Regions from separate parts of the Serratia sp. LTN-2 genome, predicted to be linked through region 1. Evidence: predicted binding sites of a transcription regulator. Region 1 holds the regulator's gene; each other region holds the start of a gene.
The links. The regulator CRP, encoded in region 1, controls carbon source genes, mostly activating them, when cyclic AMP is high. The targets are predictions, from matches to a motif close to ATGTGANNNNNNTCACAT.
Positions count from the first base shown of each region.

Region 2: the regulator CRP is predicted to act here: its motif matches at 2,545-2,562, upstream of aaeR (HTH-type transcriptional activator AaeR).
Region 3: the regulator CRP is predicted to act here: its motif matches at 6,818-6,835, upstream of udp (uridine phosphorylase).
Region 4: the regulator CRP is predicted to act here: its motif matches at 3,842-3,859, upstream of deoC (deoxyribose-phosphate aldolase).

Region 1 is NZ_JCAXDO010000010.1:191,556-199,597, forward strand. Features, by position in the region: gene AC6BYQ_RS19000 (helicase HerA-like domain-containing protein) at 1-642, shown strand, start outside; gene AC6BYQ_RS19005 (aminodeoxychorismate synthase component II) at 715-1,290, shown strand; gene argD (bifunctional acetylornithine/succinyldiaminopimelate transaminase) at 1,421-2,638, shown strand; gene AC6BYQ_RS19015 (YccS/YhfK family putative transporter) at 2,679-4,757, opposite strand; gene crp (cAMP-activated global transcriptional regulator CRP) at 4,807-5,439, opposite strand; gene AC6BYQ_RS19025 (OsmC family protein) at 5,822-6,229, shown strand; gene AC6BYQ_RS19030 (phosphoribulokinase) at 6,268-7,137, opposite strand; gene AC6BYQ_RS19035 (YheU family protein) at 7,289-7,522, opposite strand; gene AC6BYQ_RS19040 (hydrolase) at 7,519-8,042, opposite strand, start outside.
Region 2 is NZ_JCAXDO010000009.1:87,618-95,659, forward strand. Features, by position in the region: gene aaeB (p-hydroxybenzoic acid efflux pump subunit AaeB) at 1-1,119, opposite strand, end outside; gene aaeA (p-hydroxybenzoic acid efflux pump subunit AaeA) at 1,119-2,054, opposite strand; gene aaeX (p-hydroxybenzoic acid efflux pump operon protein AaeX) at 2,062-2,265, opposite strand; gene aaeR (HTH-type transcriptional activator AaeR) at 2,580-3,491, shown strand; gene AC6BYQ_RS17660 (hypothetical protein) at 3,482-3,826, opposite strand; gene AC6BYQ_RS17665 (zinc ribbon domain-containing protein) at 3,823-4,098, opposite strand; gene uriH (uridine-preferring nucleoside hydrolase UriH) at 4,306-5,247, shown strand; gene AC6BYQ_RS17675 (PglL family O-oligosaccharyltransferase) at 5,941-7,623, shown strand; gene AC6BYQ_RS17680 (CDP-diacylglycerol diphosphatase) at 7,639-8,042, opposite strand, start outside.
Region 3 is NZ_JCAXDO010000006.1:260,911-268,952, reverse strand. Features, by position in the region: gene ubiB (ubiquinone biosynthesis regulatory protein kinase UbiB) at 1-1,270, opposite strand, end outside; gene ubiJ (ubiquinone biosynthesis protein UbiJ) at 1,267-1,875, opposite strand; gene ubiE (bifunctional demethylmenaquinone methyltransferase/2-methoxy-6-polyprenyl-1,4-benzoquinol methylase UbiE) at 1,889-2,644, opposite strand; gene rmuC (DNA recombination protein RmuC) at 2,723-4,270, opposite strand; gene AC6BYQ_RS14735 (DedA family protein) at 4,411-4,941, opposite strand; gene AC6BYQ_RS14730 (tyrosine-protein phosphatase) at 5,021-5,803, opposite strand; gene udp (uridine phosphorylase) at 5,933-6,694, opposite strand; gene AC6BYQ_RS14720 (dienelactone hydrolase family protein) at 7,182-8,009, shown strand.
Region 4 is NZ_JCAXDO010000008.1:204,427-212,468, forward strand. Features, by position in the region: gene deoD (purine-nucleoside phosphorylase) at 1-60, opposite strand, end outside; gene deoB (phosphopentomutase) at 157-1,380, opposite strand; gene deoA (thymidine phosphorylase) at 1,451-2,773, opposite strand; gene deoC (deoxyribose-phosphate aldolase) at 2,840-3,619, opposite strand; gene AC6BYQ_RS17005 (NupC/NupG family nucleoside CNT transporter) at 3,990-5,267, opposite strand; gene AC6BYQ_RS17010 (TatD family hydrolase) at 5,452-6,234, opposite strand; gene AC6BYQ_RS17015 (patatin-like phospholipase family protein) at 6,231-7,349, opposite strand; gene AC6BYQ_RS17020 (CsbD family protein) at 7,360-7,545, opposite strand; gene AC6BYQ_RS17025 (DUF1328 domain-containing protein) at 7,613-7,774, opposite strand; gene osmY (molecular chaperone OsmY) at 7,935-8,042, opposite strand, start outside.

The sequences.
Region 1 (8,042 bases):
CGCTCCAAAGGCGTCGGCATTTACTTCGTCACCCAGAACCCGCTGGACATTCCGGACAGCGTATTGGGCCAATTGGGCAACCGCGTACAGCATGCTTTGCGCGCCTTTACCCCGCGCGATCAGAAAGCGGTGAAGACGGCGGCGCAAACCCTGCGCGCCAACCCGGCCTTCGATGCCGAAACGGCGATCACCGAGCTGGGCGTGGGCGAAGCGCTGGTGTCGTTCCTCGACGAGAAGGGCCGCCCGAACGTGGTGGAGCGGGCGATGGTGATCGCGCCGGAATCCAAGATGGGCATGCTTGGCGCGGAAGGGCTGAACAGCGCAATCAACAAGTCGCCGCTGTATGGCCGCTATGAGGATATGATCGATCGCGAGTCCGCCTACGAGAAGCTGTCGTCGGGTGGATTTGCCACCGTCGGCACCCCGCAGCAGGGGCAGCAACCGCAGGCGCAACAGCAACAACAGCAGGCGGGCGGCGGCCTGATGGACGGCCTGAACGAGCTGCTGTTCGGTTCCACCGGCCCGCGCGGCGGCAAGCGCGACGGCATCGTCCAGACCGCCGCCAAGAGCATGGCGCGCGATCTCGGCCGCCAGATCCTGCGCGGCGTGCTGGGGTCGATCACCGGCGGCCGTAAAAAGTAAGCGGAAATTATCGTCGGCAGCGGCGGGTTAAATCAGTAAACTGTGGCGGCATTTTTCTCTGCCGGACCTAACATGCTGCTGCTGATCGATAACTACGACTCCTTTACCTATAACCTTTACCAGTACTTCTGCGAATTGGGCGCCGAGGTGCTGGTGAAGCGCAACGATGAGCTGCAGCTGGCCGATATCGAGCGGCTGGCGCCGCAGCATCTGGTGATTTCCCCTGGCCCCTGTACCCCGAACGAAGCGGGTATCTCGCTGGCCGCCATTCGACATTTCGCCGGCAAACTGCCGATCCTCGGCGTGTGCCTGGGGCATCAGGCGCTGGGGCAGGCGTTCGGCGCCGAGGTGGTGCGCGCCCGTGCGGTGATGCACGGCAAAACCTCGGCCATTCGTCACCTGGGCGTCGGCGTGTTTCGCGGCCTGAGCGATCCATTGACCGTGACCCGTTACCACTCGCTGGTGCTGAAAGCCGAGACGCTGCCGGACTGTTTTGAAGTGACCGCCTGGAGCGAGCGCGACGGCGTGCGTGATGAGATCATGGGCATTCGCCACCGCACTTTGGCGTTGGAAGGCGTGCAGTTCCATCCGGAAAGCGTGCTCAGCGAGCAGGGCCACCAGCTGCTGGATAATTTCCTCAAGCGTTAATACTTTCGCGTTTTTTCGCCCGTCAGGCGTTTTGCGTTTGCGCTTGATTGGTTTTTTATGCATATTTCGTGATTATGTTTTCAATCTGACATCGAAATAGCGCTGAAAAACCTTCGGGGTGGAGCCGAAAATGACTGACAAATTCGCAGTGAGCCGCAGCACCTTTGACCAGGTTATCCTGCCTGTTTATGCACCTGCCCAGTTCGTGCCGGTGCGCGGCAAAGGCAGCCGGGTCTGGGATCAGCAGGGAAAAGAGTACATCGATTTTTCCGGCGGCATCGCGGTAACGGCGCTGGGACATTGTCACCCGGCGCTGGTCGACGCGCTCAAACGTCAGGGGGAAACCCTGTGGCATACCAGCAACGTCTTCACCAATGAACCGGCGCTGCGTCTGGCGAGTAAACTGATCGACGCCACCTTCGCCGATCGGGTGTTCTTCGCCAACTCCGGCGCGGAGGCCAACGAGGCGGCGTTCAAGCTGGCGCGCCATTACGCCATCACCCGCCACAGCCCATACAAAACCAAAATCATCGCCTTCTATAACGCGTTTCACGGCCGCACGCTGTTCACCGTTTCGGTGGGCGGGCAGGCTAAATACTCCGACGGGTTCGGGCCGAAGCCGGCCGACATTGTGCACGTGCCGTTTAACGATCTGGCGGCGGTGAAAGCGGTGATGGACGACCATACCTGCGCGGTGGTGATGGAGCCGATTCAGGGTGAGGGCGGCATTACGCCGGTCGACGCCGGCTTCCTCAAAGGCGTGCGCGAGCTGTGCGACCAACATCAGGCGCTGCTGGTGTTCGACGAAGTGCAGAGCGGCATGGGGCGCAGCGGCAAGCTGTTCGCCTACATGCATTATGGCGTGACGCCGGACATTCTCACCACCGCCAAGGCGCTGGGCGGCGGTTTCCCGGTCAGCGCCATGCTGACCACCGAAGAGATCGCGTCGGTGATGCAGGTGGGCACTCATGGCACTACCTACGGCGGCAACCCGCTGGCCTGCGCGGTGGCGGAGGCGGCGCTGGATGTGATCAATACGCCGGAGGTGTTGAGCGGCATTGAGCAGCGCCATGCGCTGTATGTGCAGGCTTTGCAGAATATCGGCGATAAATACGGTATTTTCACCGCCATTCGCGGTATGGGGTTGCTGATTGGCGCCGAACTGACGCCGCATTATCACGGCAGAGCGCGTGACTTCCTCACCGCCGCCGCTGCGCGTGGGCTGATGATCCTCAACGCCGGGCCGAACGTGATTCGTTTCGCGCCGTCGCTGGTGGTGGAGCTGCAGGATATCGAAGCCGGCATGGTGCTGTTCGAGCTGGCGGTGCAGGACGTGATCAACGCCTGAAGCCCGTGCGGCGAATAACGGGGCGCGGCATGCCGCGCCCTTATTGATCGCGCAGTTTGCGCTTGAGCCAGATGCCGTGGTGCGGGCGCTGGCGCCAGGCCAGCGACGAAATGGTATGCATCACGCTCAGGTGCGACAAAATGCGCCGCAAATGACGTTCCATCTCGGTGACGGGCATGTCCGGATGCAGATCTGGCGGCTGCATGATGCCGCTGTTGTCGCTGCTCGGGCCGTCGTATTCCAACCGCTGCTGGCAGCTTTGCAGCGCAATTTCACAGGTTTGCAGATAGGCTTCCGCCAGTTTCGGCGTCAGCATGTAGTGCTCGCGCGCCAAAATGGTCATGGCGTTCAGGTGTTCGACGATGAACTGGCTGTGCGTGACCCACAGCCGCATGTCCGCCAGATAGTTCGACGCGAACCCCGGCTCCTGCATCGCCTGATTGAGCGAGGTGAACAGCGCGTTGTGCGCCTGGTTGACCTGCATGCGGGTATAGGCCAATGCGGTGGCGTCCGGTTCCGGTTGCTTCAGCATCAGTCGCAGCGCGGCCTGATCGTTCTCCAGTGCCTGATGGGCATTCTTGCGCAGCAGCCCGCTTTGCCACTGCGGCCACAGCCAAATGGTGCCGCCGAACGCCAGCACGCAGCCTATCAGCGTATCGATCAGACGCGGCACCAGAAAATGCGAGCCGTTCAGCGCCAGCAGCTGCAGGGTGTAAACCGCCGTGACCGTAAAGCCAATCACCGACAGCCCGTAATTCTTGCGCGAAACCAGGTAGGCCAGCAGCGTGATCACCAGCATGATGCTCAGCGTTTCTCCTTCCGGCAGCTGCAGCTGCAACAGCCCGGCCGCCAGCAATAGCCCGGCAATCGTGCCCAGCGCACGGTGCTGAATACGCACCCGGGTGGCGTTATAGCCGTTTTGACTCACCAGCATGATGGTGAGCAGGATCCAGTAAGGCTTCGGCAGGTTGAAAACCGCACCCAGGCTGCTGCCGACCGCCAGCGTCACCCCCAGCCGCGCGGCGTTGCGCAGGGCGGTGGATTTGAACGACAGGTAGCTGGCCAGCGCCGGCCAAAACGGCAGGCGGTGCTGGCCGGGCATCAGGTCGCGGCGGTACAGCGGATGCTGGGTGCGCAGCAGGCGAGCGATGCGGCTGAAGTGGTAATAACAAAACTGGCCGACCGGGTTATCGGGATGCTGCGCCGCCATTTTTTCCAGCGCCGCCAGTTCGTGGCTCATGGAGAAGCGCTTCGAATGTTGATGGTAGAGAATATCGTGCGCCACCACGCGCAGCCGGCCGGCGATCACCTGAGCGTTGCGGCGAATGATCGCTTCGGCCTGGCTCTGCTCCACCAGTTTTTGCACCTCCTCCGGCAGATGCAGGCTGACGGTGATGTGCTCCTGCAGATCCATCGCCACCTGAAAGGCGCGCTGCAGGCGCTTTTGTTCGAGGTTGTTGGCGTGCGGCAGGAAATTGAGCTGTTGGTATAAAAGGCTGATCAGATCCATCACCTTTTGCTGGCGCACCAGCAGCGGCGGCAGCGCGGTTTGCGGGTCGGTGTGTTGGGTCAGCAGCGAATACTTGGCTTCGAAGTAGTCCGCCAGTTCCAGATAAAGCTGGCTCAACGTCTCGCGCATCGGCTGCTCTTTCCACAGTTTGAACCAGAACCAGGTGAATAAGCCGTACCAGGCGGTGCCGATCGCGTACAGCAGCGGCGCCTGCCAGATTGGTACCGTGCCAGCCATGCTGAGAGCGAAGATGGCGGCCACCAGCGCCGCCGGCAACAGCCGGGCGTGCAGCGGGCTGATTTCGCCAGTGACGCCGAGCAACAGCGCCAGACCCAGCATCAGTGCCGGCAGCGGCAGATGCCACAGCAGGGCCTGTTGCAGCAGCAGGCTGCTGAGGGCGAACAGCGCACCGCCGACGATCAGCCGTTTAAAGAAGCGCTTATGCGGCGTGTCGAGACCGGCGATATTGCAGCAGGCGGGCACCAGAGAGAACATCAGGCCGAGCTGCAGTTGGCCGATCAGCAGGCCGAACAGCACCGGCAAGCACAACACCAGCGTTTGTCGCAGTGCGTAATTGACTTCCGGGTGGTAGATCAGACGACGCCACATGGCAGCGAGCAGATAAAAAACGGCGCAGATTGCGCCGTTTTTTCAGGGATTAACGGGTGCCGTAGACGACAATGGTTTTGCCGTGGGCGGAAATCAGATTTTGGTCTTCCAGCATTTTCAGAATACGGCCAACGGTTTCGCGCGAGCAGCCGACGATCTGGCCGATTTCCTGACGGGTGATTTTGATCTGCATGCCGTCCGGGTGAGTCATGGCGTCGGGTTGCTTCGCCAGATTCAGCAAGGTTTGCGCGATGCGGCCGGTAACGTCCAGGAAGGCGAGGTTGCCCACTTTTTCGGAAGTGACCTGCAGGCGGCTCGCCATTTGGGCGGACAGACGCATCAGGATGTCCGGGTTCACCTGGATCAGCTGGCGGAATTTCTTGTAGGAAATTTCGGCCACTTCACAGGCGGTTTTCGCGCGAACCCAGGCGCTGCGCTCCTGGCCCTCTTCGAACAATCCGAGCTCGCCGATGAAATCCCCCTGGTTGAGGTAGGACAAGATCATCTCTTTACCTTCTTCATCCTTGATCAGCACCGCGACGGAGCCTTTCACGATGTAGTAAAGCGTTTCGGCCTTTTCACCTTGGTGAATCAGCGTACTCTTCGATGGATATTTGTGGATATGGCAATGAGACAGGAACCATTCGAGAGTAGGGTCTGTTTGCGGTTTGCCGAGAACCATTCGCTGTTATCCTCTGTTGTTATCGCTGCCTTGTGTCACAGGGGTCAGAGTTCCCTGTAAAACCCGCCTGTAGCCGCTGTTATGAGCGAGGGCTACCGGCAAGTTTTGAGGCGTGTCATAAAAATACGCTGTCGCTCTAGCATATTAACTTGCCGTAAGCGCTGCAAGCTACATTCTGTTAACATACCGGTAAAGGAGCCTTTCTCTGGGCGTTTCCCTGAAATGCAGTGTCCCGGAAAGATTTATTGCGGCTCTGTTTGTAGCACAGAGTAAGGCGGGTGTCTCGTGTTGTCTCGCTTCAGCATGATTAGCATCAGGTTACGTTGCCTGTTTCTATGCGAAAGCGTACTCTGATTTTAAGAAATCAACCGGAGTGACCAGAATGCAGGCAAGAGTTAAATGGGTGGAAGGGTTAACGTTTTTGGGTGAATCGGCCTCCGGCCATCAGGTACTGATGGACGGCAACGCCGGCGATAAAGCGCCCAGCCCGATGGAGATGGTGCTGATGTCGGTAGGCGGCTGCAGCGCGATCGACGTGGTGTCCATCCTGCAAAAAGGGCGCAATGACGTGCGCGATTGCGAGGTGAAGCTGACCTCCGAGCGCCGCGAAGAAGCCCCGCGGCTGTTCACCCATATCAACCTGCACTTCATCGTCACCGGTCAGGATCTGACCGACAAGATCGTAGAGCGAGCGGTGAACCTGTCGGCGGAGAAATACTGCTCGGTGGCGCTGATGCTCAACAAAGCCGCTACGGTGACCCACAGCTTCGAGATCCGCCAGCCGGCGTAATCGAGACGGAGCGCGGCCAGCCGCCGCGCTCAATGCGCTTATTCGATCTTCTTGCCTTCCAGCAGCCGCTGCACCAGCGGCGCCATGATCAGCTCCATCGCCAACCCCATCTTGCCGCCCGGCACCACCAGCGTATTGATGTGCGAAATAAACGATCCTTGCAGCATCGCCAGCAAATAGGGGAAGTCTATCTGATCCAGCCCGCGGAAGTGGATCACCACGAAGCTTTCATCCAGTGACGGAATGGCCTTGGCGGCGAACGGGTTGGAGGTGTCCACCGTCGGCACGCGCTGGAAGTTGATGTGGGTGCGCGAGAACTGCGGCGTGATGTAGTTGATGTAGTCTTCCATCGAACGCACCACCGAATCCATTACCGCTTCGCGGGAGTGGCCGCGCTCGCCGGTATCGCGGATCAGCTTCTGGATCCATTCCAGGTTGACGATCGGCACCACGCCGACCAGCAGATCGACATGTTTGGCCACGTCATGGTGCTCGGTGACCACGCCGCCGTGCAGCCCCTCGTAGAACAGCACGTCGGTCGGCGCCGGCAGCGGCTCCCACGGGGTGAAGGTGCCCGGCACCTGATTGTATGGCACCGCTTCGTCGTAGGTGTGCAGGTACTTGCGCGAACGGCCGGTGCCGTTCTTGCCGTAGTCGATAAAGCTTTGCTGCAGCAGGCCGAAGTCGTTGGCCTCGGGGCCGAAATAGCTGATGTGTCTGCCCAGATCGCGCGCCTTGCGGATCGCCGCGTCCATCTCCGGCCGGGTATAGCGGTGGAAACTGTCGCCCTCCAGCTCGGCGGCGCGAATGTTGAGCTGCTGGAAGATTTTGCGGAACGCCACGCTGGTGGTGGTGGTGCCGGCGCCGCTGGAACCGGTCACCGCGATAACGGGATGTTTGGCAGACATGGTGGTTGTCACTCCGTGTTGAATGCGCCGGCGTCAGGGGATTATTGTGGCTCTTGTTGACGCTCTCTATGTCAGGAAAAAATGGTGCGCGCTGGTTTGCAATGCCCCATTGTTACCTGATTTTTTCCGTCAGTCATAGAACCGAGCGCCACTAAATTTCTTCCTGCCCGGCGCGGAACTGGCCGCGCGGCATGATGTTGACGCTCTCGTGCAGTTCCGACCACACCAGCACCACGTCGCCGTTTTTCAGCTGGCGGCGCACGTCCTCCACCTTCTGCTCCAGCGAGCGCTCGTGCTCGCCATAATCGGTGCCTTCGCGCAGTACAAAGGATTCGATCAGGCTATTCAGGGTATCGGTTGTCAGCTCTTGCCAGGGAATGATCACGTCGGGATGTCCAGATAAGGGGAAAGCCAGGCCGGAATGCGATGCTCCAGCCACATGTGCGGTTTTTTCAGCGTGCCGCCGACGAAGCCGACGTGGCCGCCGTACTCGGTCAACTGGTATTCGATATTGCGCGGCAGGCCGGCGACGTCGGGGATCACCTCATGGGTCATGAAGGGATCGTCCTTCGCATGGATGATCAGCAGCGGCGTCTGGACAGCCGGCAACAGCGGCAGGGCGCTGCAGCGGCGATAATAGTCGATAGCGTCGCTGAAGCCGTGAATGCGCGAGGTGATGGCGTCGTCGAATTCGCGGATGCGCCGCAGGCCGTTAAGCTGTGACAGCTTGAGCGGCAGGGTGTCCGGGTAGTGCAACAACTTACGGGTGGCGTTTTGTTTCAACTGCCCCAGCAGGTAGCGCTGATAAACGCGAGAGAAGCCTTGCTCCATGCGATAGGCGCAGGGCTCCAGCATCAGCGGTGCCGAGACCACCACCGCCGCCTGCAGCAGGCTGTCGGCGCCTT
Region 2 (8,042 bases), on a different contig from region 1:
CCACAGCAGGCTGCCGAAGGCCGTCGCCACGAAGGTGCGCAGGCCGTTGATCATCGCGTGGTGCCCTTCCGCCGAGGTCGGTTTGACCACGGTTTCTTTGCTCAACACGTCCTCTTCAACCGCGCTGATGCTGCCGTTGGTATGCACGCCCTTCGACAGCAGCAGGTAGCGCGTCGCCGCGCCGACCCAGCCGGTGATGGTCGGCAGCGTTTCATCGGAGCGATGGGTGGTCAGCACCTGGCGCAGCAGCTTCATGCGTTTGTGGATCTCCGGCGGGTTTTCCGCCGGCACCATCAGCTGCTCCCGCAGGCTCGCTTGCAACGCGTCCGGGTGATTCAGCAGGATCAGATAGGTTTCGCAGGCCTGAGTGATCAGCGTCAGCGACAGGGTATGCAACGCTTTTACCCGGCGATTGACCTTCTGCCAGCGCGAGGACTCCATCATCAGGTTGTTGCGCATGCCGTCCAGCGCCGTGGTGCTCTTCACCAGGTTGCTCCAGGCGCGGTCGATGTCCTCTTTATCGGCGTTGCTGATGCACATCTGCAGCAGGCGGTATTGCTCCACCAGCAGTTGATCGACCGCCCGATCGATGTCCTGCTTGATCGAGCGCGGCGAAAACAGCAGATCCGCCAGCACGGCGCTGACGATCCCCAGCACGATCTCGCTGCAACGCTCAATAGCGAACTGCGGCGCTTCCAACAGATGCGCTTCGCTGGTGGCGACGGTGACGATGATGATCAGCGCGGTATAACCGGCCAACCCCCAGGCGTAAGAGTTTTCCACCTTGATCAGCGAAGAAATCCAGGTGCAGAACCCGGCCCAGATGCAGCACAGCAGCAGCATTACCACCGGCGCGCGGGCGGTGGTGATGATAATGATCAGGCCGACGAAGCAGCCGATAAAGGTGCCGATGATGCGCAGCCAGCCGCGATGGCGGATGGCGCCGGAGAAGGGTTCACCGCCGGCGGCAAAGGCCGGGCCGGCGGCGACGATGGCAGCGGTCATCGCCGACCACCGCGGGGTTTCCAGATTGAGGTGGAAGCCGACGAACAGCGCAAACACAATCGCGAAGCTGAGTTTGAAGGCAAATCTCAGCCGGATGAAGGTTGGGCTGTTCATCAGCCGAACTCACGCAGCCGGTGCATCAGGCGCACAAAAGGCGAGCCGCTGTCGGCATTGCGGTCGTTCTTGCCGACGATCACCACGGTCGCGGTAGTGCCGGCCGGGTACGGATGCTGCTGATCCTTGGCGTCCAGCAGGATCTTCACCGGCACGCGCTGCGCCAGGCGCACCCACTCCAGGTTGCTGTCGATCGACGCCAACCCTTTGCTGTTGACCGTGCTGCTGCTGTTGTTTACCGCCGCCGCCACGCTGTCGACGGTGCCATGCATGATGCGGTTGCTGCCCAGCGGGGTGATCTCCGCGCGGTCGCCCTTATTCAGGCCGCTCAGCTTGGTTTCTTCCAGGTAAGCCAGGATGTAGAAGGAGTCTTTCTTCACTAACGCCACCGCCACCGAGCCGCGAGTGATGTATTCGCCGGCGTGTACGTTGAGGTTGGTGATCCAGCCATCGGCCGGGGCGCGCACCGTGGTGCGTTCCAGATCCAGCTGCGCCAGCTCGCGCGCCGCTACGGCCTTCGCCAGCTGGTGCTGCACGGTCTGCAGCGAGTTGTTCGACTGGTCGATCTCTTCCTGCGACATCGCCTGCACGCCCAGCTTCACGCGGCGGCCGGCCTCACGCCGTTTTTCCGCCGCCAGCGCTTGATAGTAGGCGACGTCGGCGCCGGCTTCCGCCAGGGCCTGCTCATAGCGCGGCCGATCGACCACGAACAGCACCTGCCCTTTTTTCACCAGCTGGTTGTCCACCACCGGCACGTCGGTCAGCAGGCCGCTGACGTCCGGGGCGATCGCCACCACGTCGGCGGTGAACTTGGCGTCGCGCGTCCACGGCGACTCGGTGTAAAACACCCAGGCCTTGAACACCGCAACGATCCCCAGCAGCACAAGAATCAAAGTGATCGCGATCCGGGTTATTTTTATCGAAAAATTTTTCACAGCGACCTCAAACAAAAAGACATGAAATCAAATAAAACAGGCAGCAATACAGCGCGGTGTTAAACAGCGCCGGATGCCAGACAAAATCGTAAATCCCCGTCGGCTGCAGCAGGCGGCGCAGGAGAAAAAACAGCGCCAGCGACACCAACAGCTCGAAAAACACCGGCGGAAACGACAGTCCGAAGATGACCATAACCGGAAGCAAACTCATCACTTTTTCCTTATTGTTCACTGCGCCGGGGGACGACGGGCCTTGCCATTCACATTCTCTTTACATTTTAGCGTGCGCGCGCCACAAATCTTGACCGGACAGCTTGTCCAGGTCACGAACCCGAAAAAAGGTTAAACTTTGGGGCAGACATCCACGACAGGGATTGCGAGGGTGCCGGAGGAGCGGCAGGATTGCAGGGCCGCTCGCTCTCGCACGTTGGTAAGGTCTATTCACCCGACCACGTTATATTAGCCTGCTTACTATCAAGGCATCAACAATCTGTGATCTAAATCACTTTTAAGCCAGAGTGAATAATGGAAAGATTAAAACGGATGTCGGTATTCGCCAAAGTGGTTGAGTTCGGGTCGTTTACCGCGGCCGCGCGCCAACTCGACATGAGCGTTTCATCGATCAGCCAAACCGTCTCGAAACTGGAAAATGAGCTGCAGGTCAAGCTGCTGAACCGCAGCACGCGCAGCATCGGCCTGACCGAAGCCGGCAAAATCTACTATCAGGGCTGCCGGCGCATGCTGCAGGAAGTCAGTGAAGTGCATGAGCAGCTGTATGCGTTTAACAATACGCCCGCCGGCACGCTGCGCATCGGCAGCTCCTCCACCATGGCGCAAAACGTGCTGGCGAACATGACCGCCGAAATGATGAAAGAGTACCCGGGCCTGACGGTCAACCTGGTGACCGGCATACCGGCGCCGGATCTGATCGCCGACGGGCTGGATCTGGTGATCCGCACCGGGGCGCTGCAGGATTCCAGCCTGTTCTCTCGCCGCCTGGGGCAGATGCCGATGGTGGTGTGCGCCGCCAAAAGCTACCTGAGCCAGCACGGCACGCCGCAGAAACCGAGCGACATGGTTAACTTCTCCTGGCTGGAATACAGCGTGCGGCCTGACAGCGAATTTGAACTGATGTCGCCGGAAGGCATCACCACGCGCATTTCGCCGCAGGGGCGCTTCGTGACCAACGACTCCTCCACCATGATCCGCTGGTTGAAAAACGGCGCCGGCATCGCCTACGCCCCGCTGATGTGGGTGATCGAAGAGATCAAACGCGGCGAGATCGAGATCCTGTTCAAAAGCTACCATTCGGATCCGCGGCCGATCTACGCGCTCTATACCGAAAAGGACAAACTGCCGCTGAAGGTGCAGGTGTGCATCAACTATTTAACCGACTATTTCGAGCGCGTAGCGGCGGTCTATCAGGGCTATCGCTGAGCGGCGCTCAAATAGCGGCGCGCCAGCGCGCCCAGCAGCATCAGCGCCAACATGCCGAGGCCCCATAGCAGCCAAACGGCGTAACCCGCCCAGGTCAGCAACAGAGGAAAATAGCTCGCCAGACCGCTGCCCAGCTGTTTCAGCCACGGCAGCCAGGCGTCCAGCATCGTCTGCGGCACCAGGCTCAGCGCGCCGTTTACCGGCAGGGATGCGTCGCCGGCCGCCTCCGCCAACGCCGGGAGCCAGGCCAGCATACCGGCAACGCCCCAGGCCAGCAGCGTCCACAGCACCATCGCGCCGAGCAACAGCGCGAGCGTCCAGCCGCCCCGGTTCACGGTACGCCGCCGCCGCACTGCGGGCAAAAGCGGCTGCCCGGCGGCAGCGGCGCGGCGCACTGCCCGCAGGTGGCGCTCACCGCGGCAAACGGCTGGCCGCAACGGTGACAGTAACGCGCGCCCGATTTATTCACCGCCTGGCATTCCGGACACTGCGGCCCCTGATCGCCATGCTGGCTATAGCGGTTGCCATGATGCCCGCCGCGGTGACCCGCGCGCTGATGACCGCCGTTAACACCACCTTGCCCCAACAACCTTTTCAGTAAGCTCATCACGCCTCTCCTCTGTGCATTAACGCTGAACCTCACTGTAAACCCTGGAGTAAACTCCAGGGTAAAGCCCGGCGAGCAGGATTTACGTTTCATTACATCGAATGATCGGCAAGGCTTTGATGTAGTTAACAAAATTCGCATCGGCATTCCCCCACCTCGCCGCACTGCGTTATGCTGCGGGAACCTCTCCCTGCATCAGGAATAACCATGAAAAAAATCATACTGGACTGTGACCCGGGGCATGACGACGCTATCGCCCTGCTGCTGGCCTGGGGCAATCCGCAGATCGACCTGCTGGCGGTCACCACCGTGGTGGGCAACCAAACGCTGGACAAAGTGACGCGCAACGCCCTGGCGGTGGCGCGCATCGCCAATATCACCGGCGTGCCTTTCGCCGCCGGCTGCCCGCGCCCGCTGGTGCGCAATATCGAAGTGGCGCCTGACATTCACGGCGATTCCGGCCTCGATGGCCCGGTATTGCCGGAGCCCCACCTGCAGTTGGATACGCGCCATGCGGTAGATCTGATCATCGATACGGTGATGGCTCATCCGCCCGGCAGCGTGACGCTGGTGCCGACCGGCGGCCTGACCAATATCGCCATGGCGGTGCGCAAAGAGCCGCGCATCGCCGAACGGGTCAAGGAAGTGGTGTTGATGGGCGGCGGCTATCATGTGGGCAACTGGAGCGCGGTGGCGGAATTCAATATCAAAATCGACCCCGAAGCGGCGCACATCGTGTTTAACGAAAAATGGCCGCTGACCATGGTCGGGCTGGATCTCACCCACCAGGCGCTGGCCACGCCAGCAATCTGCGAACGCATCGCCGCCCTCGGCACCCGGCCGGCCACGTTCGTCGGCGAACTGCTGGCATTCTTTGGCCGTATGTACCAACAGGCGCAGGGCTTTAGCGCCCCGCCGGTACACGACCCCTGCGCAGTCGCCTACGTGATCGATCCCAGCGTGATGACGGTGCGCAAGGCACCGGTGGATATCGAACTGACCGGCACCCTGACGCTAGGCATGACGGTGGCGGACTTCCGCGCGCCGCCGCCGCCGGATTGCCACACCCAGGTGGCGGTCAAACTGGATCAGGATAAATTCTGGGATCTGGTGGTGGATGCGCTGGAGCGGATCGGTGAGGTGGAGTAAGCGAATGAGAGACGAGATTAACGCGCTTTTACGGGCGCGTTAGTCTGCACCATATCGCGTCAAGCGTGAGGCTCAGGCCATGGCCTCTTTTATTTTCAAGACAGCAGAATATTCCTAACAATAGAGCATTAAATAAAAACCATGAAAAACACTCAAAGACGAGAAAAATCTTAATAAAAATAAAATCACAGCACTCAAATCAAATATGAAAAAAAGCGACAGATGAAGATAAAATAAATTGCGGTCGCTACACCGGTATTGGCAACATAAACTTAACAGAGGATTGACGCCTTTATTCTCCGTCTTGCCTGTCGATGCAACCCATCATCGTACTCACCCACTGCGCCAGCCCACACCAAAGATGAGTTCAATTGATTGATTTTAATTGAAAATTTAAATTGCTTAATGAAGAATTGACTGAATCGCAATAGATTTGAGAAAATGACACCTCTATTTTTTACACACCGAAAATGCCTTTTACAGGTGAACCAATGCGGCTTAACCTTTCTTTATGCAAGCAGCACCCCGCAATTCTCAGCGTGAAAATAAATTATCATTTAGACATGAATGATTTTAAATTTTCATAATATTTTTAGGAATTGAAGCATCAGCGAATTTAAACACCGTAATAAAAGACAGGGAATAATAAAAACATGCATTCAATAGACGATATCGAGACATGGCGGGTTTACCATGACCGATAAATCCCCCGTTAACATACCGACTGCCGCCGTGCTGCCCCTGCTGCTGATCTGGATGGCGGTGATTTTGCCGGTTTATCACCCCAACATGGGCGGCGGTGGCCTGGCGCTGCCGCAAAATATTCTGGCCTGGAGCGCCATGGCGCTCACTACGCTGATAGTGGCCTTCACCGTTTGCCTTGGCCGTACCCGTCTTTCGCTTACCCCTACCGCCCGGCTGTTGCTGCTCGGCATCGCCGTGCTGGCGCTGCCGCTGCTGTATACCCGCCCCGAGTGGCGCGAAGATGCCCTGTGGCGCTGCGCCGGTTTGCTCGGCGGTTGGCTGTTCTATGTCGCCTGCCTGCAGCTGCGCCCAACTCCCCGGCAGCGCAGCCTGCTGCTGTACGGCCTGCTGTTCGCCGTCGGCGTTCAGGCATTGCTGGCGGCTCTGCAGCTGTTCGCCCCTGCGCTGGCCTGGGTATCCCCTAACGGCAACCGGGTCTACGGCGTCTTTCAGCAGCCGAACGTGCTGGGCAGCTTTATCGCCACCGGGCTGGCTTTGGCACTCTGGCTGCTGCTTGCCCCTCTCTCTGCGCCGGCACGGCGGCGGCAACTTCCGCTGCTCGCGCTGCTGATCGTTTTCTCCGCCCTGCTGGTGCTGATTCAATCGCGCGCCGCCTGGCTGGGCGGGGCATTGGCGGCTGCGTTGCTGCTGTGGCGTTTTGCCCACCAGCATCCGGCCACAAGCCGCTGGGCCGGCGGCGCGCTGCTGTTGGGCATCGCGCTTGGCCTGATGTTTCTGTTCACCGGTCTTGGTCTTGATGGCCGCTCAAGTCTTATCGCACGCGAAGGCTCGAATTATTCACGTCTGACGATGCTGCTGGATACCCTAAGCATGATCCTGGCCAAACCATTGCTGGGCTGGGGCTACGGCGGCTTTGAATACAGCTTCGCGCATTTCCGTCTGCAGGAAATGCCCTGGCGAGAAGTGTTGGAAGTCGCCGGGCATCCACACAATGAAATCCTGCTGTGGTGGGTTGAGGGCGGCCTGCCGGCGCTGGCGGGTATCGTTATCCTCCTCGCCGCCGGCGCGCTGCTGCTGAAACGCGCCTGGCAACGGGATCGCGAGCAGCCGGCCGGCGCGCGCGTCGGGCTGTTTCTGGTGCTGCTGCCAATGCTGGTGCACACTCAGCTGGAATACCCTTTCTATCTGTCTGCGCCGCACTGGCTGGCGTTTCTGTTGCTGTTGGCGTTGCTGGACAGCCAAACCGGCGAACCCCGCCCGCTGCCGTTCGCCAAAGCCCTGAGCCTGCCGGTGGCGATGGCGGCGATCGGCGTGCTGGTGATGGCGGTCTTCGCCTGGCAAGGGCGCATGGCGCTCACCCAGTCGGAACGCACTATGTTGGCAAATATCGACAGCATCGAGCAGATGCCGCCGCCGGCCGCCTGGATCTACCGGGAGCGCAAAACCTTCGACGAGCAATCTCATTCGCTGCTGGTCTATAACCAGACGCGTGATGACGCCCTGTTGACCGGCTATCGACAGTGGGCCAATGCCTATCTGCTGCGCCGTATCGACGCCAACGTCTACGCCACGCTGATCATGATCTTGCGTTACCAGGGCGCTCAGGCGGAAGCCGATGCTCGCCAGCGGGAAGCCGCCTTCCTGTTTTCGTGGGATGCGCGGTTCAGATAGGGAAGAACGCTGCGATCAACGTGGCAAAATCGCGCACTCTTTATCCAGCAGCGATTCTACCGACGCGCGATTGCCAACGTCCCAGCCACGTTTCGAGGCCAGCAAGATAAACCCTTGCCGGCCGGCAAATGTGGCCGGGACGACGGCCACGCCATATTCCGCCAGCTGCGACGGCGACAAATGGAAATATTGCGCGACGTCCTTAATCGGGTAAATGCCCATCGCGGTCGGCTGCATCACACGGCGGGCATAGTAGGTGTGGCGCAACAGCTTATCCGGCAAAGGCCGCCATTGTTCCTGTATGTAGGGGCGCTCCGCCTGCAATTGACGTCGCACATCTTCGCGCAGGCAGGTCAGGTGAATATGCAATTGGTTCTGACTGCGGCCGTATGCGGAGTTGATCGCCATGCCCAACATAT
Region 3 (8,042 bases), on a different contig from region 1:
GATCCAGCTGCGGATAGAGCTGGCGCCCCAGACCTTCAACATACAGCAAGGTCTTCTGCAATAACACCAGCTGCGGCTGCACTTCCATATTGAAGCGGCGCGCGGTGTTGAACAGGTTCAGCAGCACGTTGCCGAAGGAAATCTCCGCCAGCGGCTTCTCGAAAATCGGTTCGCACACCGTGCGGATGGCGAATTCGAAGTCTTCCACATTGGTGTCGCGCGGCACCCACCCGGAATCGACGTGCAGTTCCGCCACCTTACGGTAATCGCGGTTGAAGAAGGCGATGAAGTTTTCCGCCAGGTAACGTTTGTCATCCTTGTTCAGCGAACCGACGATGCCGCAGTCGATGCCGATGTAGCAGGGATCTTCCGGATGTTCATAGCTGACGAAAATATTACCGGGATGCATGTCCGCATGGAAGAAGCTGTCGCGGAATACCTGGGTAAAGAACACCTGGACGCCGCGTTCCGCCAACAGTTTCATGTTGGTGCCCTGTTGCTCCAGCGTGGCGATGTCCGAAACCGGAATGCCATAGATGCGTTCCATCACCAATACGCTTTCGCGGCAGTAGTCGGAATAGACCTCCGGCACATACAGCATCGGGCTGCCGTCGAAATTGCGGCGCAGCTGAATGGCGTTGGCCGCTTCGCGCAGCAGGTTCAATTCGTCCAGCAGCGTTTTCTCGTACTCGCGCACCACTTCGCGCGGACGCAGGCGGCGGCCGTCCGGCAGCAGCTTCGGCACCCAGCCGGCCAACCGGTACATCAGCCGCACGTCGGCCTTGATAACCGGCCCGATATCCGGCCGGATCACCTTCAGCACCACTTCCTGACCGGTGGTTTTCAGCCGCGCGGTGTGCACCTGCGCTATCGAAGCAGAAGCCAGCGGCTGCTGTTCGAAGTCGTCGAACCAGGTTTCCAGCGGGCCGCCCATCGCCAACTCGATATGCTTGCGCGCCAACGCACCGTCGAAAGGCGCCACCCGATCCTGCAGCAGCGTCAGCTGATCGGCAATCTGCGGTGGAAACAGATCGCGGCGGGTCGACATCATCTGGCCGAACTTGATCCAGACCGGCCCTAACTCCTGCAGCGCCAGCCGCAGGCGTTCGCCCAGCGGTTTGTCCTTGTGCCGATTCGGCATCCAGAACAGCAGCCGGCGGCCGAAGCGCAGCGGCAGCGTCAAACGCATTTTAGGGATCAGCTCATCCAGCCCATAGCTGAGAAAAACGCGGACGATAAAATACAAACGACGCAGTTCGCCTGGGGTCATCGCTTGCCCTCCAACTTGTCCATACGGGCAATCAGCGCTTCCGCGCTGCGGGCGAGCGCGTCGACTTCTTCATGGAACCACACCACTTCCAGCGGCCCCGGCGCCAGACGCCACTCTTCGGTCAGCGCCTCCGCCATGTCTTGTTGCCGACGCATCAATCCGGTCTTGAGTAACGAGGCACCTTTTCCCAGCGCCTGCGTGATGCCCTGAGCGGCGATATCGCCGATGTAGGGCGCCAGCCACTCCGCCGGATCCCACTCCGCCAGATCGAGCAGGCCAACCAGCTGTTGCACCACCTGAATATCGCCTTCCACCGTCAATTCACCGCTGCGCATCAGCACCGGCAACTGCTGGCGATCGCGCAGCTTCAGCAAGGAGGGAATGCGGCTGCGCACCGTGCAATCAGCGCTGTCTTCAGACTGCCCCAGCACATCCACGCGCAGTTCGCTGAACACCAGCACCAGCGGCGAAGCCAACTCTTCCAGTTCAATGCGCAGCACCTTGCCCGCCAAACGTTGGCGGGCGGCTTTCATGCTGCGATCGCGAAACAGCAGATTATTCAGCGAGGTTTCCAGCGCACCGGTCAGCAGAGGGGTAAACAGCATCGGCATCTCCCTCTCAGAACTTGAAGCCGCGATGCAGGGCGACAATCCCACCGGTCAGGTTGAAATAGGTGACGTTTTCAAAACCGGCGTTGCCCATCATGCCCTTCAGGGTTTCCTGATCGGGGTGCATGCGGATCGATTCCGCCAGGTAACGGTAACTGTCCGGATCTTTCACCACCAGCTCGCCGATCTTCGGCAGCACGTGGAAGGAGTAAGCGTCGTAGGCTTTGCTCAGCGGCGCCAGCAGCGGCTTGGAGAACTCCAGCACCAGCAGGCGGCCGCCCGGCTTCAGCACGCGGAACATCGAACGCAGCGCTTTGTCTTTGTCGGTGACGTTGCGCAGGCCAAAGGAGATAGTGATGCAATCGAAGTAGTTGTCCGGGAACGGCAACGCTTCCGCATTGGCCTGGACGTAGTTGATGTTGCCGACAATGCCGCGATCGCGCAGCTTCTCGCGCCCCATTTTCAACATCGAATCGTTGATGTCCGCCAGCACCACCTGCCCCTGCTCGCCCACCATGCGGGAGAACTTGGCGGCCAGGTCGCCGGTGCCGCCGGCCAGATCCAGTACGCGCTGCCCACGGCGCACGCCGCTGCAGTCAATGGTGAAACGCTTCCAGATACGGTGAATGCCGAACGACATCAGGTCGTTCATCACGTCATACTTTGCCGCTACCGAATGAAAAACGTCCGCCACCATGGCCTGTTTTTCGTCTCTAGCGACGGTGCGAAAACCGAAATCGGTGGTTTCCTGCGATTGATCTGCCATTGTCCTGCCTGCTATTCAGTCAATTTTGTGTGGATGAGTGTACCAGAAGCCCGGGGAATACCCCACCTCACCACGGCCTCAGCCGTGCGAAACGAAGCCCGGTTCCCCGGCGGTATCATCATCGTCGTTCATCTGCGGCAGCGCGGCGACATCGTCGTCGTTCGCCTCTTCCGCTTCATCGTGTTGCGCGCCGGCTTGCTGCGCCAGCAGCGGGTTGATCGGCCGTTTGACCTCAACCCCCAACGCGCGAAAACCTTCAATTTGGCCAATAAGATTACCACGGCCTTCGCTCAGTTTGTTCATCGCCTGACGATAACTGCCTTGAGCCTTGTCCAGACTCTGCCCCAGCGCGGACATATCGTCCACGAACAGCCGCATCTTGTCATACAGTTTCGCCGCGCGATCGGCGATGCGTTGGGCGTTATGGCTCTGATGTTCATAGCGCCACAGATTGGTGATGGTGCGCAGCGCCACCAGCAACGTGGTCGGGCTGACCAGCATGATGTTGTGCTTGAGCGCTTCGCTGATCAGCTCCGGCTCGCGATCGATAGCCAGCAGGAAGGCGGGTTCGACCGGAATGAACATCAACACATAATCCAGCGAGCGCAGCCCCGGCAATTGCTGGTAGTCCTTGCGGCCCAGCATGCGGATGTGGCCACGCAGCGAAGCGATATGTTCGCTCAGCGCCGCTTCGCGCTCCACTTCGTCTTCACCGTTGAAATAACGTTCGTAGGCGATCAGCGACATCTTGGCGTCGATCACTACATCCTTGCCCTGCGGCAGACGCACGATAACATCGGGCTGCATGCGGCTCTGGTGATCCACCCGCACGTTGACCTGCGTTTCATATTCGTGCCCTTCGCGCAGGCCTGAGGCCTCCAGCACCCGGCTCAATACCACCTCGCCCCAGTTGCCCTGCGTCTTGTTGTCGCCTTTCAGCGCCTTGGTGAGGTTGATGGCCTCGCGCGCCATCTGCGCGTTCAGCTGCTGCAGATTGCGTATCTCGTGCGTCAGCGTGTGGCGCTCCCGCGCCTCCTGGCCAAAGCTGTCTTGCACCTGACGGCGGAAACCGTCCAGCTGTTCGCGCAGCGGCAACAGTAAACGATCCAGACTTTGCTTATTTTGCTCGTCAACCTTGCGGCCGCTGTGTTCAAAAATGCGGTTGGCGAGATTTTCAAACTGGGTGGTGAGCCGCTGTTCGCTGTTGATAAGCAGGCGTTGCTTCTCTTCCGCCGCCATGCGCGTCTCTTCCAGACGGATGGTGACTTCGCGCAGTTCGGCTTCTTGCGCGCTATTGACCTCGCGCTGGGCACGCAGCTCCTGATTGAGCAGTTCGCATTCGTTGCGCCAATGGTTGAGCTGTTGCAGCTTCTCATGCCCGGCCGCCAGTTGGCTGTGCAGATTGCGCAGCTCCAGCTCGCTCTGGCGCAGCTGTTGCTCGTGGCGCTGCAACGTTTCCTGCCGCGCCGCCGTTTCCTGCTGCGCCTGCTGCAACGCTTGCTCCAGCAACCGCAGCTCGGTTTCATGTTGCGCATGCGTCTGCTGCACCCGCAGACTGGCGATCAGCCACCCCAACAGCATGCCGATCGCTACGCCGCCAATCCCATAAATCAGACTGGTATCCACCCTGCCTCCTGTTGCACCTTGCCGTTGCGGCGTTTTGCACGCCCATTGCCCGTCACGTTAAGGGGAGGCTGTATGGATGTCCAGCCTGATTTTGCCAGCCACGCACAATATTGCGCAGCGCTGCGCAATTTAGCGAGAAATCAACCCAGCCACTGGCTGAGCCACTTGATGCCGAATGCCCCCGGCGCCAGAATACCGAACGCCCAGATCATCGCCGACGTGACGTTGGCCAGTTGGAAGTAGCGCTGCGGCATGCCGCAAATGCCGCCCACCAGCGGCACCACGGCGCGCAGCGGGCCGAAGAAGCGGCCGATGAAAATGCCCAGCACGCCCCAGCGTTCAAAGAACGCGTGCCCGCGCGCCAGCAACTGCGGATTGCGCGACAGCGGCCACATATGGGCCACGCGATCCTGATAGTGGTAGCCGATCCAGTAAGAGAGCCAGTCGCCGAAAAATGCCCCGACGGCGGCGGCGGCCCAAATCGGCCAAAAGGCGATGCCGCTTTCGCCGATCAGCGCGCCCAGCGCCAGCAGGATCACCGTGGCCGGCAACAGCAGCGACAAAAACGCCAACGACTCGCCGAACGCCAGGAAAAAGATGATGGGAATGGCCCAGCCTTCGTGCTGACGCACGACGTCGCTGACCCAGTTGATAACGTCATTGAGGCTCAATGCGGGGCTCCTGATACGCGATAATTCACCGCTTAGGATAGGCCGGGGCGAGTTAAACCCCGGTTAAACACGCGGCGATTTACTCGAGGTAGAACGCCTGCAGCACTTCGCGCTGTGCCGCGCCCAGACCATATTCCGCCTCCAGCCAGCGGTCGGTGGAGCCGTATTGCTGACGGATGCAGCCCAGCGCGGTCATCAGGAACTCCTCACGCGCGCTGAGCACGTAGGCGAATTGCTCCAGCGCCGCCGCATTCAGCTTGATAGACAGCTGATCCAGCATCTGCTCGCGGAAAGCGGCCAGCGTGGTTTCGGTCAGCAGATAGTCTTCCAGCACGGTCGCCTCGTCGGCCCCCAGCGCGAACAGCACCAGCGCCGAGCCGACCCCGGTGCGATCCTTGCCGACCGCGCAATGCTGCACGATGGCGCCGCCGCCAGGATTGCTCAGCAGCTGCGCCAGCCGCTGATAGGCTGCATTGCCGAACGGCAGGCGACGATACAGTTCCAGCATGAACGCGCGGGCGTCGAAAGCGGCCAGCGTTTCGTTGGTGAGCTTCTCCAGGTTGGCGTTGACTTCGCTGCTCAGCGGGTTGGCCGGCACGTGATGATAGTCGGCACCATTCCACAGAATATCCGGCTTGGCCTGCACTTCGTCGGCATCGCGATAGTCCAGCACCGAACGCACCGGCACACCGGCGAGAAAGGCGCAGTCGTTTTCCGTCAGCCGCTCGAGGGAACCGGAGCGAAACAGCAGGCCGCGCTTGATGCGGCGCCCATCGGCCACGCCGTTGCCGCCGAAGTCACGGAAATTGATGCCACCGTCGAGCGGCGCAAGCGAAGGATGAAGCAGGATCTGGGCGGTCATAAACGTCCTCGTTGTTGTTGTTCTGACAACGCGCGGCGGCCATCGGCGCAGCGCTGAGGAGTATCACCGTAACAGATTAGTCGCGAATGGAAAAACGAGCCGCGTCGGCGGCCCGTTCAGGGAAGGTGATTACAGCAGGCGACGAGCGGCGTCCACCACGATCTGCACCGCTTTGCTTTCGGTGTTTTTCATGGTCTCGGCGTTCGGGATCTCTTGCTGGGTGCGGTTGACGATCACCCCAGCCACCATGCCGGCGCGCAGGCCCTGGCTGGCGCACATGGTCAGCAGCGTGGCGGATTCCATTTCATAGTTCATCACGCCCATCGCCTGCCACTCTTCCATCGAGCCTTTGAAACGGCTGACCACGCGGCCGGAGTAGGTATCGTAACGTTCCTGGCCCGGGTAGAAAGTATCGGAAGAGGCGGTTACGCCAATGTGGGTGGTCGCGCCGCTGGCTTTGGCCGCTTCCACCAGCGCGGTGGTGCAGGCGAAGTCCGCGACCGCCGGGAACTCCATCGGCGCAAAGTGTAGGCTGGCGCCGTCGAGGCGTACCGCCGCCGTGGTGACCAGCACGTCACCGACGTTGATGTTCGCCTGAATGGCGCCGGTGGTGCCGATGCGCAGGAAGGTGCGGATGCCCAGCTGCGCCAGCTCTTCCACCGCGATAGAGGTAGACGGGCCGCCGATGCCGGTGGAGCAGACGATCACCGCCTTGCCGTCCAGCTCCGCGCGCCAGGTGGTGAATTCACGATGGGAGGCCAGATGCACCGGATTTTCCATCAGCTTGGCAATCTTCTCTACGCGCTGCGGATCGCCCGGCACGATGGCAAGCTGGGCCCCTTGTAAATCGTTCTTGGTGAGGCCGAGATGAAAAACGTCAGACTGAGACATACGAGACTCCTCATGGATCATGTTTATTGGGAGGAACAAAAAAGCACTCTACTGAAAATCGTCGCCTATTTTCGTGACGACAGTCACTATGAAAAGAGAAACAAATTACATGCTACATATTTTTTGTGATTTTTATCACAAAATAACGAGACAGCGCCGCCAGCACTCTCTTGCTGAACCTCAGTCTAGCCGACAAAGCTTGCCACCTCTCCCCGTTGGTTGCCGGTTGAAACTATTTAGCTCAACAACCAGAAATAACCCTATCTTATCGGCTGCTTAGGGACAAAAAAGCCATCTAACGCACCTTATGGCAATTACGTGGGCCAAAACCCGCAATAACATGATAAAAAGCGCCTAAAAATGCCGTAAAGCCAGATAATTAGCCGTTTTTTATCGACTTGTCCGAAAGTGCTCCACGCAGCGCCAATAATGGGTAATCTTTCCTATAGTTAATCTCAGCGCTTTTTTCTATTGCACGGAGACCGCAATGAAAACCGAACATGTGATGACATTAGAACAGGCTCAGGGGGGATTCGCCCCGGCCGCCGCGCCGTTGGCCGCCTCCGCGATTATCACCGATGAACAGGGCATTCACGCCGGGCAAACGACCATCCCTTCTCAGGGAGACGCGCTGCCGGCCTACGTCGCCAAACCCGCCGACCATAACGGCCCCTTCCCCATCGTGCTGGTGGTGCAGGAAATCTTCGGCGTACATGAACATATTCAGGATCTGTGCCGCCGCCTGGCGAAACAGGGCTATCTGGCGATCGCGCCCGAGCTCTATTTCCGCCAGGGCGACGCCAATAACTACACCGATATCGGCGAGTTGTTCCAGCAACTGGTGACCAAGGTGCCGGATCGCCAGGTGCTGTCGGATCTGGACCACGCCGCGCACTGGGCCATCCGCCACGGCGGCGACGCCGGCAAGCTGGCGATCACCGGCTTCTGCTGGGGCGGCCGCATTACCTGGCTGTATGCGGCGCACAACCCGCAGTTGAAGGCGGCGGTCGCCTGGTACGGCAAGCTGGTGGGTGAAAAAACGCTGAATTCACCGAAGCATCCGGTCGATGTCGCAACGCACCTGTCGACGCCGGTGCTGGGGCTGTATGGCGGGCAGGACAGCAGTATTCCGCTGGAGACGGTGGAAACCATGCGTCAGGCGATCCGCGCCGCCAACGCTGATGCTGAAATCGTGGTGTACCCCGGTGTCGGGCACGCGTTCAACGCCGACTATCGCCCCAGCTACAACGCCGAAGCGGCGCAGGACGGTTGGCAGCGCATGCTGGCGTGGTTCGCCCAGCACGGCGTCAAGTAACCTCCCCCGCATAAAAAAGGGCGCCGAAGCGCC
Region 4 (8,042 bases), on a different contig from region 1:
CGGCATCAGTACTACGTCAGCGAAATCACCCATCTCAGCATTAATGTGCGGCGTAGCCATAATTCTCTTCCTTTAAATCGTATTAAATAGCGTTAAACGTATAAACCGTGGCATGTCAGACGGCGGCCAGCTGCGCCGCCGTCTGAGACTCACGAATTAAAACATGCTCTTACCGTAATCCATCGGCGACAGGCCAAAATAATTGGCGACGGTCTGGCCGATGTCGGCGAAGGTCTCGCGGTGGCCCAACGAGCCCGGTTTCACTTTCGGGCCGTAGACCAGCACCGGGATATGTTCACGGGTGTGGTCGGTGCCTGGCCAGGTCGGATCGCAGCCGTGGTCGGCGGTGAAAATGATGATGTCTTCATCTTTCACCAGCTTCAGCAGCTCCGGCAGGCGGCGGTCGAACAGCTCCAGCGCGGCGGCGTAGCCCGCCACGTCGCGGCGGTGGCCGTAGGAAGAGTCAAAGTCCACGAAGTTGGTGAACACGATGGTGTTGTCGCCGGCCTTTTCCATTTCCGTCAGGGTCGCGTCGAACAGCGCATCGATGCCGGTCGCTTTCACCTTCTTGGTGATGCCGACGTTGGCGTAGATGTCGGCGATTTTACCGATCGACACCACTTCACCGCCCTTCTCGTCCACCAGCTTTTTCAGCACGGTCGGCGCCGGCGGCTCTACCGCCAGATCGTGACGGTTGCCGGTGCGCTGGAAGTGACCCGCTTTGTCGCCGACGAACGGACGCGCGATCACGCGGCCAATGTTGTAACCGCCTTCGGTCAATTCTTCACGCGCGATTTCGCACAGCTCGTACAGGCGCTCCAGGCCGAAGGTTTCTTCATGGCAGGCGATCTGGAACACCGAGTCGGCGGAGGTGTAGAAAATCGGCTTGCCGGTTTTCATGTGCTCTTCGCCCAGCTGATCGAGGATCACGGTGCCGGATGAGTGGCAGTTGCCCAGGTAGCCCGGCAGGTTGGCGCGCTCCACCAGCTTATCCAGCAGCTCCTGCGGGAAGCTGTTGTGCTCGTCCTTGAAGTAGCCCCAGTCGAACAGTACCGGCACGCCGGCGATTTCCCAGTGGCCCGACGGCGTGTCTTTACCGGAAGAGAGCTCGCTGGCGTAAGCATAAGCGCCGATGATATCGGCATTGCGATCCAGCCCCTGCGGGAAGTTGCCGGTGGACTCTTCCGCCGCTTTGCCGAGACCCAGACGGCTCAGGTTAGGCAGCGTCAGCGGGCCCTGACGGCCCACGTTGGCTTCACCGCGCGCGCAAACCTCGGCGATGTGGCCCAGAGTGTCGGAACCCTGGTCGCCAAAACGTTCGGCGTCTTCGCTGGCGCCGATGCCGAAGGAGTCCAATACCATAATAAATGTGCGTTTCATCTGTGCTCTCCTGCGTGTTCTCACGCTTTGGACGGCCGCGAAAAAGCCGCGGCCGTTCCTGATTCTTGGGTTATTCCGTGATGCGCTTATACACCACCGGCGTCGCTTCCGGCGCCTTATCGCTCAGCGTCATCGCGCTGCGCACCGCATCGGCCGCCTGCTGCCAGCTCTCTTCATCATTGGCGTGGATCATCGCCAGCGGCTGCTGGGCATCCACCTTATCGCCCAGGCGCGCCACCTCGGTCAGACCGACGCTGTAATCGATGGCGTCGCTCGCCCGGCGGCGGCCGCCACCCAGCGAAACCACCGCCATGCCCAGCGCGCGGGTATCCATAGCGCTGATGATGCCTGGCTTTTCAGCATACACCGGCTTGCTCAGCGTCGCCGCCGGCAGATAGCTATCATAGCGTTCGACGAAGTCTATCGGCCCCTGCTGCGCCGCCACCATGCGGCCAAACACCTCCGCCGCCTTGCCGTTGTCCAGCACCGCCTGCAGTTTGGCGCGCGCGTCGGCCTCGTCTTGCGCCAGGCCGCCGGACAGCAGCATCTCGACGCACAGCGCCAGCGTCACTTCCAGCAGACGCGGATTGCGGTATTCGCCGGTCAGGAAGCGCACCGCTTCGCGCACTTCCACCGCGTTACCGGCGCTGGAGGCCAGCACCTGGTTCATGTCGGTCAGCAGCGCGGTGGTCTTGCAGCCCGCGCCGTTGGCCACGCCGACGATCGCCTGCGCCAGATCTTGCGACAGGGCGTAGGTCGGCATAAAGGCGCCGGAACCGACCTTCACGTCCATCACCAGCGCATCCAGCCCTTCCGCCAGCTTCTTGGCCAGAATGGAGGCGGTGATCAGCGGGATCGAATCCACGGTGGCGGTAATGTCGCGGGTGGCGTAAAAACGTTTGTCTGCCGGCGCCAGCGAGCTGGTCTGGCCGATGATCGCCACGCCGACGTCCTGAATGATTTTACGGAAGGCGTTATCGTCCGGGAAAATATTGAAGCCCGGAATGGCTTCCAGTTTGTCCAGCGTGCCGCCGGTATGCCCCAGGCCGCGGCCGGAGATCATCGGCACATAGCCGCCACAGGCCGCCACCATCGGGCCGAGCATCAGCGACGTCACGTCGCCCACGCCGCCGGTCGAATGCTTGTCGACGATCGGGCCATTCAGCGCCAGGCTCTTCCAGTCCAGCACGGTGCCGGAATCGCGCATCGCCATGGTGAGCGCCACGCGCTCCGGCATGCTCATGTCGTGGAAATAAATGGTCATCGCCAGCGCGGCGATCTGCCCTTCCGACACCACGTTGTCGCGAATGCCGTTGATGAAAAAGCGGATTTCCGCTTCGCTTAACGGCTGGCCGTCGCGTTTTTTACGAATAATTTCTTGAGCCAGGAACAAGGCATCCCCCTGTGTCGCCGAGAGTCGGTGCAGACGGGCGCGCCTGGCGCCCGCCAACGAAATCGATCAGTAGCCGCCACCGGCGGTCTGGGTCTGGTGGCCCAGCGCGGTCAGCAAGCTGGCCAGCAGACTGGAAGCGCCAAAGCGGAAATGCCGCGCGTCGGCCCAGCCCTCGCCCAGAATACGATCGGCAAGTTGCAGATAATGCAGCGCGTCTTCCGCAGTGCGCACGCCGCCGGCCGGCTTGAAGCCCACCGTCTTCGCCACGCCCATATCGCGGATCACCGACATCATCAGCTCGGCGCTCTCCAGTGTGGCGTTAACCGGCACCTTGCCGGTGGAGGTCTTGATAAAGTCAGCCCCGGCCTTGATGGCGATCTCGGACGCCTTGCGGATCAAATCGGCCTGTTTCAGTTCGCCGGTTTCGATGATCACTTTCAGCAGCACGTTGGCCGCCTGGCAAGCCTGTTTGCACTGTTTCACCAGCTCGAAGCCAACCTGCTCGTTGCCGGCAATCAGCGCACGGTAAGGGAACACCACGTCCACTTCATCCGCACCATAGGCGATCGCCGCGCGGGTTTCCGCCAGCGCGATGTCGATATCGTCATTGCCATGCGGGAAGTTGGTCACGGTGGCGATACGAATGTCCGGCGTGCCTTGCTCGCGCAGCGCCTTACGCGCCACCGGAATAAAACGCGGGTAAATGCAGATGGCCGCCGTGTGGCCGGCCGGGCTGTTGGCCTGACGACAGAGCGCGATCACTTTCTCATCGGTATCGTCATCATTCAGCGTGGTTAAATCCATCAGGTTCAGCGCACGTTGCGCTGCTGCGGTTAATTCGGTCATAAAACTCTCCAACTGAGTACCTGGGTGTTGGCGAGCGGACTTGGTTCCATGAAGATAGCGCTGGGGAACGGCGTTCCCGCGGCGGCAACTGAGATCCTTCTCACCGCACATGGCCACCCGCCTTGCGGCCGGCCAGTAATAGCTATTTGAACACGAATGCCGGGGGCGATTCGCGTTCAGCGTCACACTATATGAAATAGCACTGTAACAGACCGGAATTATATGTGAAGAACATCACAAAATAACGCGATATCGTTCACAAATTCGCTAAAGAAGCGGCTGAAGATCGCGGGTGCGGCAAGCACCCGCGTTGCTTAGAGTATAGGCGGAGTCCCGCGATCGGTCGCACCGTCGCGGGCTCTGGGATGGCTTACAGCGCCAGGAAGAAGCCGGCGATGGTGGCGCTCATCAGGTTGGAGAGCGTGCCCGCCGCCACGGCCTTCAGGCCGAAGCGCGCGATGTCGTGACGACGGTTAGGCGCCATGCTGCCCAAACCGCCCAGCAGGATCGCCACCGAGGAGAGGTTGGCGAAACCGCACAGCGCAAAGGAGATGATCGCCTTGGTGTGGGCCGACAGCACCTGCAGGCCTTCCGCCGCCACCACGTCGTCCGGACGCAGATAGGCGCCGAAGTTCATGTAGGCGACGAACTCGTTGACGATGATCTTCTGGCCGATAAACGAACCGGCGGTCATCGCCTCGCTCCACGGCACGCCGATCAGGAAGGCGATCGGCGAGAACACCCAGCCGAGGATCAGTTCGAGCGACAGCTGCGGATAATCGAACCAGCCGCCGATACCGCCGAGAATGCCGTTAAGCAAGGCGATCAGCGCGATAAACGCCAGCAGCATCGCACCGACGTTCAGCGCCAGCTGCATGCCGGAAGCCGCACCGGAAGCCGCCGCGTCGATCACGTTGGCCGGACGATCTTCTTCGGCGATCAGCTTCATCGCATCGTCTTTATCGTGGGTCTGCTCGGTTTCCGGCACCATCAGCTTGGCGAACAACAGCCCGCCCGGCGCCGCCATGAAGGACGCGGCGATCAGGTATTCCAGCGGCACGCCCATCTGCGCGTACCCCGCCAACACCGAACCGGCCACCGAGGCCAGGCCGCCGCACATCACGGCGAACAGTTCCGATTGGCTCATGGTGGCGATATACGGACGCACCACCAGCGGCGCTTCGGTCTGGCCGACGAAAATGTTGGCGGTCGCCGACAGCGATTCGGTGCGCGAAGTGCCCAGCAGCTTATGCAGGCCGCCGCCCAGAACGCGGATCACCAACTGCATGATGCCGAGGTAGTACAGCACCGCAATCAGCGAGGAGAAGAACACGATCACCGGCAGGACGCGCAGCGCGAACACGAAGCCACCGCCGCCGAACACCTCGAACATCTTGTCGGACACCAGCCCGCCGAAGATGAACGAAATGCCCTGATTGCCGTAGGCGATAACGTTTGCCACACCGTTAGACATACTGCCGAGGATGCTGCGGCCCAGCGGCACGTACAGCACCAGCGCACCGATGCCGACCTGAATGATGAACGCCCACACGACGGTGCGCAATTTGATGGCCCGGCGGTTGCTGGAGAGCAGCACCGCAATGGCGATCAGCACCGCCATGCCAACCAGACTCATGATGAGTTGCATGCAAAGTTTCCCTGTTGCAAAAAATAAAATACATCCCTGCTCATGAAGAGAGGTCTGCTATTGGAGAGTTTCGGGGGGGATTATACTGAGCGAGGTCACCCTCGCACCGATTTATGTCACAAATGTATACAACGAGACGCAAATGAAAATCTTATAACGTGACGCAGGTCACGTTATGGTCATCTCAGTTCGGCATGGCGAACAGCGCCTGAGTATTGCGTTGCAGGTGGGCGGCGATCTCGTCGGCCGGTTCCGGCCGCAGCGCGCACAGCGTTTGAAACACCTCGGCGGCGCGTTCGGGGCGATTCGGCTGCCCCTGATAGCCGGCCAGCGGCATATCCGGCGCATCGGTCTCCAGCAGCAGCGCCTCGAGCGGCAGCTGCGCCATCACGCCGCGCGTTTTCTGCGCCCGCTCATAGGTGATAGTGCCGCCCACGCCGATATAATAGCCAAGGCGAATAAACGCCTGTGCCTGCGACAGGCTGCCGGCGAAGCCGTGCACCACGCCGCGACGCGGCAGCTGTATGCGCCGCAGCGCCGCGGCCAGCTGATCGTGAGTGCGGCGCGAGTGCAGGATCACCGGCAGGTCATGCTGTTTCGCCAGCCTCAGTTGGGCCAGCAGCACGCTTTGCTGCCGCTCGAACTGCGGGTTGTCCATATACAGATCGAGCCCGATTTCCCCCACCGCCACCAGCTTGTGCGGCCGTTCGGCCAGCAACGCCGCCAGCTGTTCCAACTGCGGTTCATGATGCTGCGCGATATACAGCGGGTGCAGCCCCAGCGCGGCGAACAGCGGCGCGTGCTCCTGCGCCAGCCGCAGCACCCGCGCGAAGCGATCGGCGGTAACCGTCGGCACGATGATGCGCTGCACGCCGGCGTCGGCTGCCCGCGCCAGGCTCTCGGCCTCATGCCCGGTAAAGGGTGGGAAATCGAAATGGCAGTGGGTATCGGTAAAGGCGTAACTCACAGCGCGCCCCCTTCACCCGGCGGCAGATCGCCCGGCAGGATAATTTTCGGCGCCGCCACCGCGGCCTCCGGCTGCGCGCCCAGATCGGACGGCATGGCGATATCGGTCACGATCGGCGAAGGCATTCTGACGTTCTCCGGCTGGATCAGACGGCGCGACAGCGATTTCTTCACCTTCATGCCGTCCGGCTCCGGCTGCGCCATCCACTGGCCGACGGTGGCCAGGAAGTAACGGCCGCAGCGGCGCCCCAGATGATAATCCTGATTGAGCGAACCCAGTCGGCTGCCCAGCGCATTGCTGGCCAGCGGCTTCGGTGGAAAGATTTCGAAGATGCGCAGCTTGCCCGGCGGCTTCTCGATAAAGCGCTGGATGCGGTGGTAGCTTTGCTCGTGGTGCTGCAGGATGCGCACCATCTGCTGCAGACTGCTGTCGCTCAGCCAGTGCTCCATGCGCTTCATCCACTGCGGGGTGTAGTACATCTGCGAAGGGACGGTGCGGATCACCACGATGGTGTCGGCGCCGCGACGGTAGGCCTCTTCCACCGGGATCGCATCGCTGATGCCGCCGTCCTGATAGCTGACGCCATCCAGCTCCACGCCCTGACGATAAAAGCCGGGAATGGCACTGGACGCCTTGATGGCCGGCAGCCAGCGTTCACGCTGCGCCGGCAGATAGGTCGGTTCAAAATCATCGCTGCGGCAGGCGCACAGCAGGAACTCGCGCCCATCGGTGAGGTGTTGTTCCGCCACGTCCATCGCCAGCGGCATCTGTGCCGCCGCCGTGTCGACCAACCAATCGAGATCGATCAGATGCCCGCCGCGTACGAAACGCAGCGGATTGAAAAATTGCGCCGACGTAGTGTAACGGGTGATCACTCGACGCGCGTAGCCCATCTGGCCGCAGATGTAGGCGGACAGATTTTGCGCGCCGGCAGACGTGCCGATCAACAAATCGAAAGGGTTAAAGCCCGCGCGCTGAAACTCGTCCAACACGCCGGCGGTGAAAATGCCGCGCTGGCCGCCGCCTTCGCAGACCAACGCCATTTTTCCTGGCCGAAAGGGTTTAGACGCCAGCGGTTCTATATTGCCGAGCGTGATGGGTATTCTGTATCCCAACTTGGCATCCTCAGTGAGACGTTTTTTCCGAGGATACCGCGTCTCGCTCTCTTCCGTAATCCTCTTGCAGCACGCCGGCGAGGAAATCATTGCTGCCGACCAGCCAGGCGCAATCGCTGCCGGACCATTCGGCCCACGCCTGCCATACCTGGCCTTTCAGCTGTTTCCAGCGTCCGACGACGATATCGCTGTTCATGGCCGGCCCTCCCGACGTGAGAAAAGGAATTAAGCTTTGTTACAGTTTACAGGAAAATGCCGGCCGGCTAAGGGCGCCGGCGGCCGGTGAATAGGCTGACCAGGAACAGGATGATGCCGACGACGAACACCACCTTGGCGGCCCAGGCGGCGGTACCCGCCAGCGAACCGAACCCCAGCGCCGCAGCGATAAGCGCGATGACTAAAAAGATAATGCCCCAACGAAACATAAGCTTCTCCTTACCATTGTGAAAAAATCGCTGCTGTCTCCCGCCCCGACAACGGGGCATCGACGGCAAATCAGTTTCTTTTTTTGGTGGTACACGTCGGGCCGCCTTCACGGCCCGACAGATGCGGCTTGTTGTGACTTGTTACGGGCGCCTGGCGGGATTACTGCTTGACCACCAGGTCATTTTTCACGCTTTTCACGCCGTCGATGGCCTTGGCGATGCTTTCCGCACGCTCAGACTGCGCCTGCGTTTTCACTTCGCCGGAAAG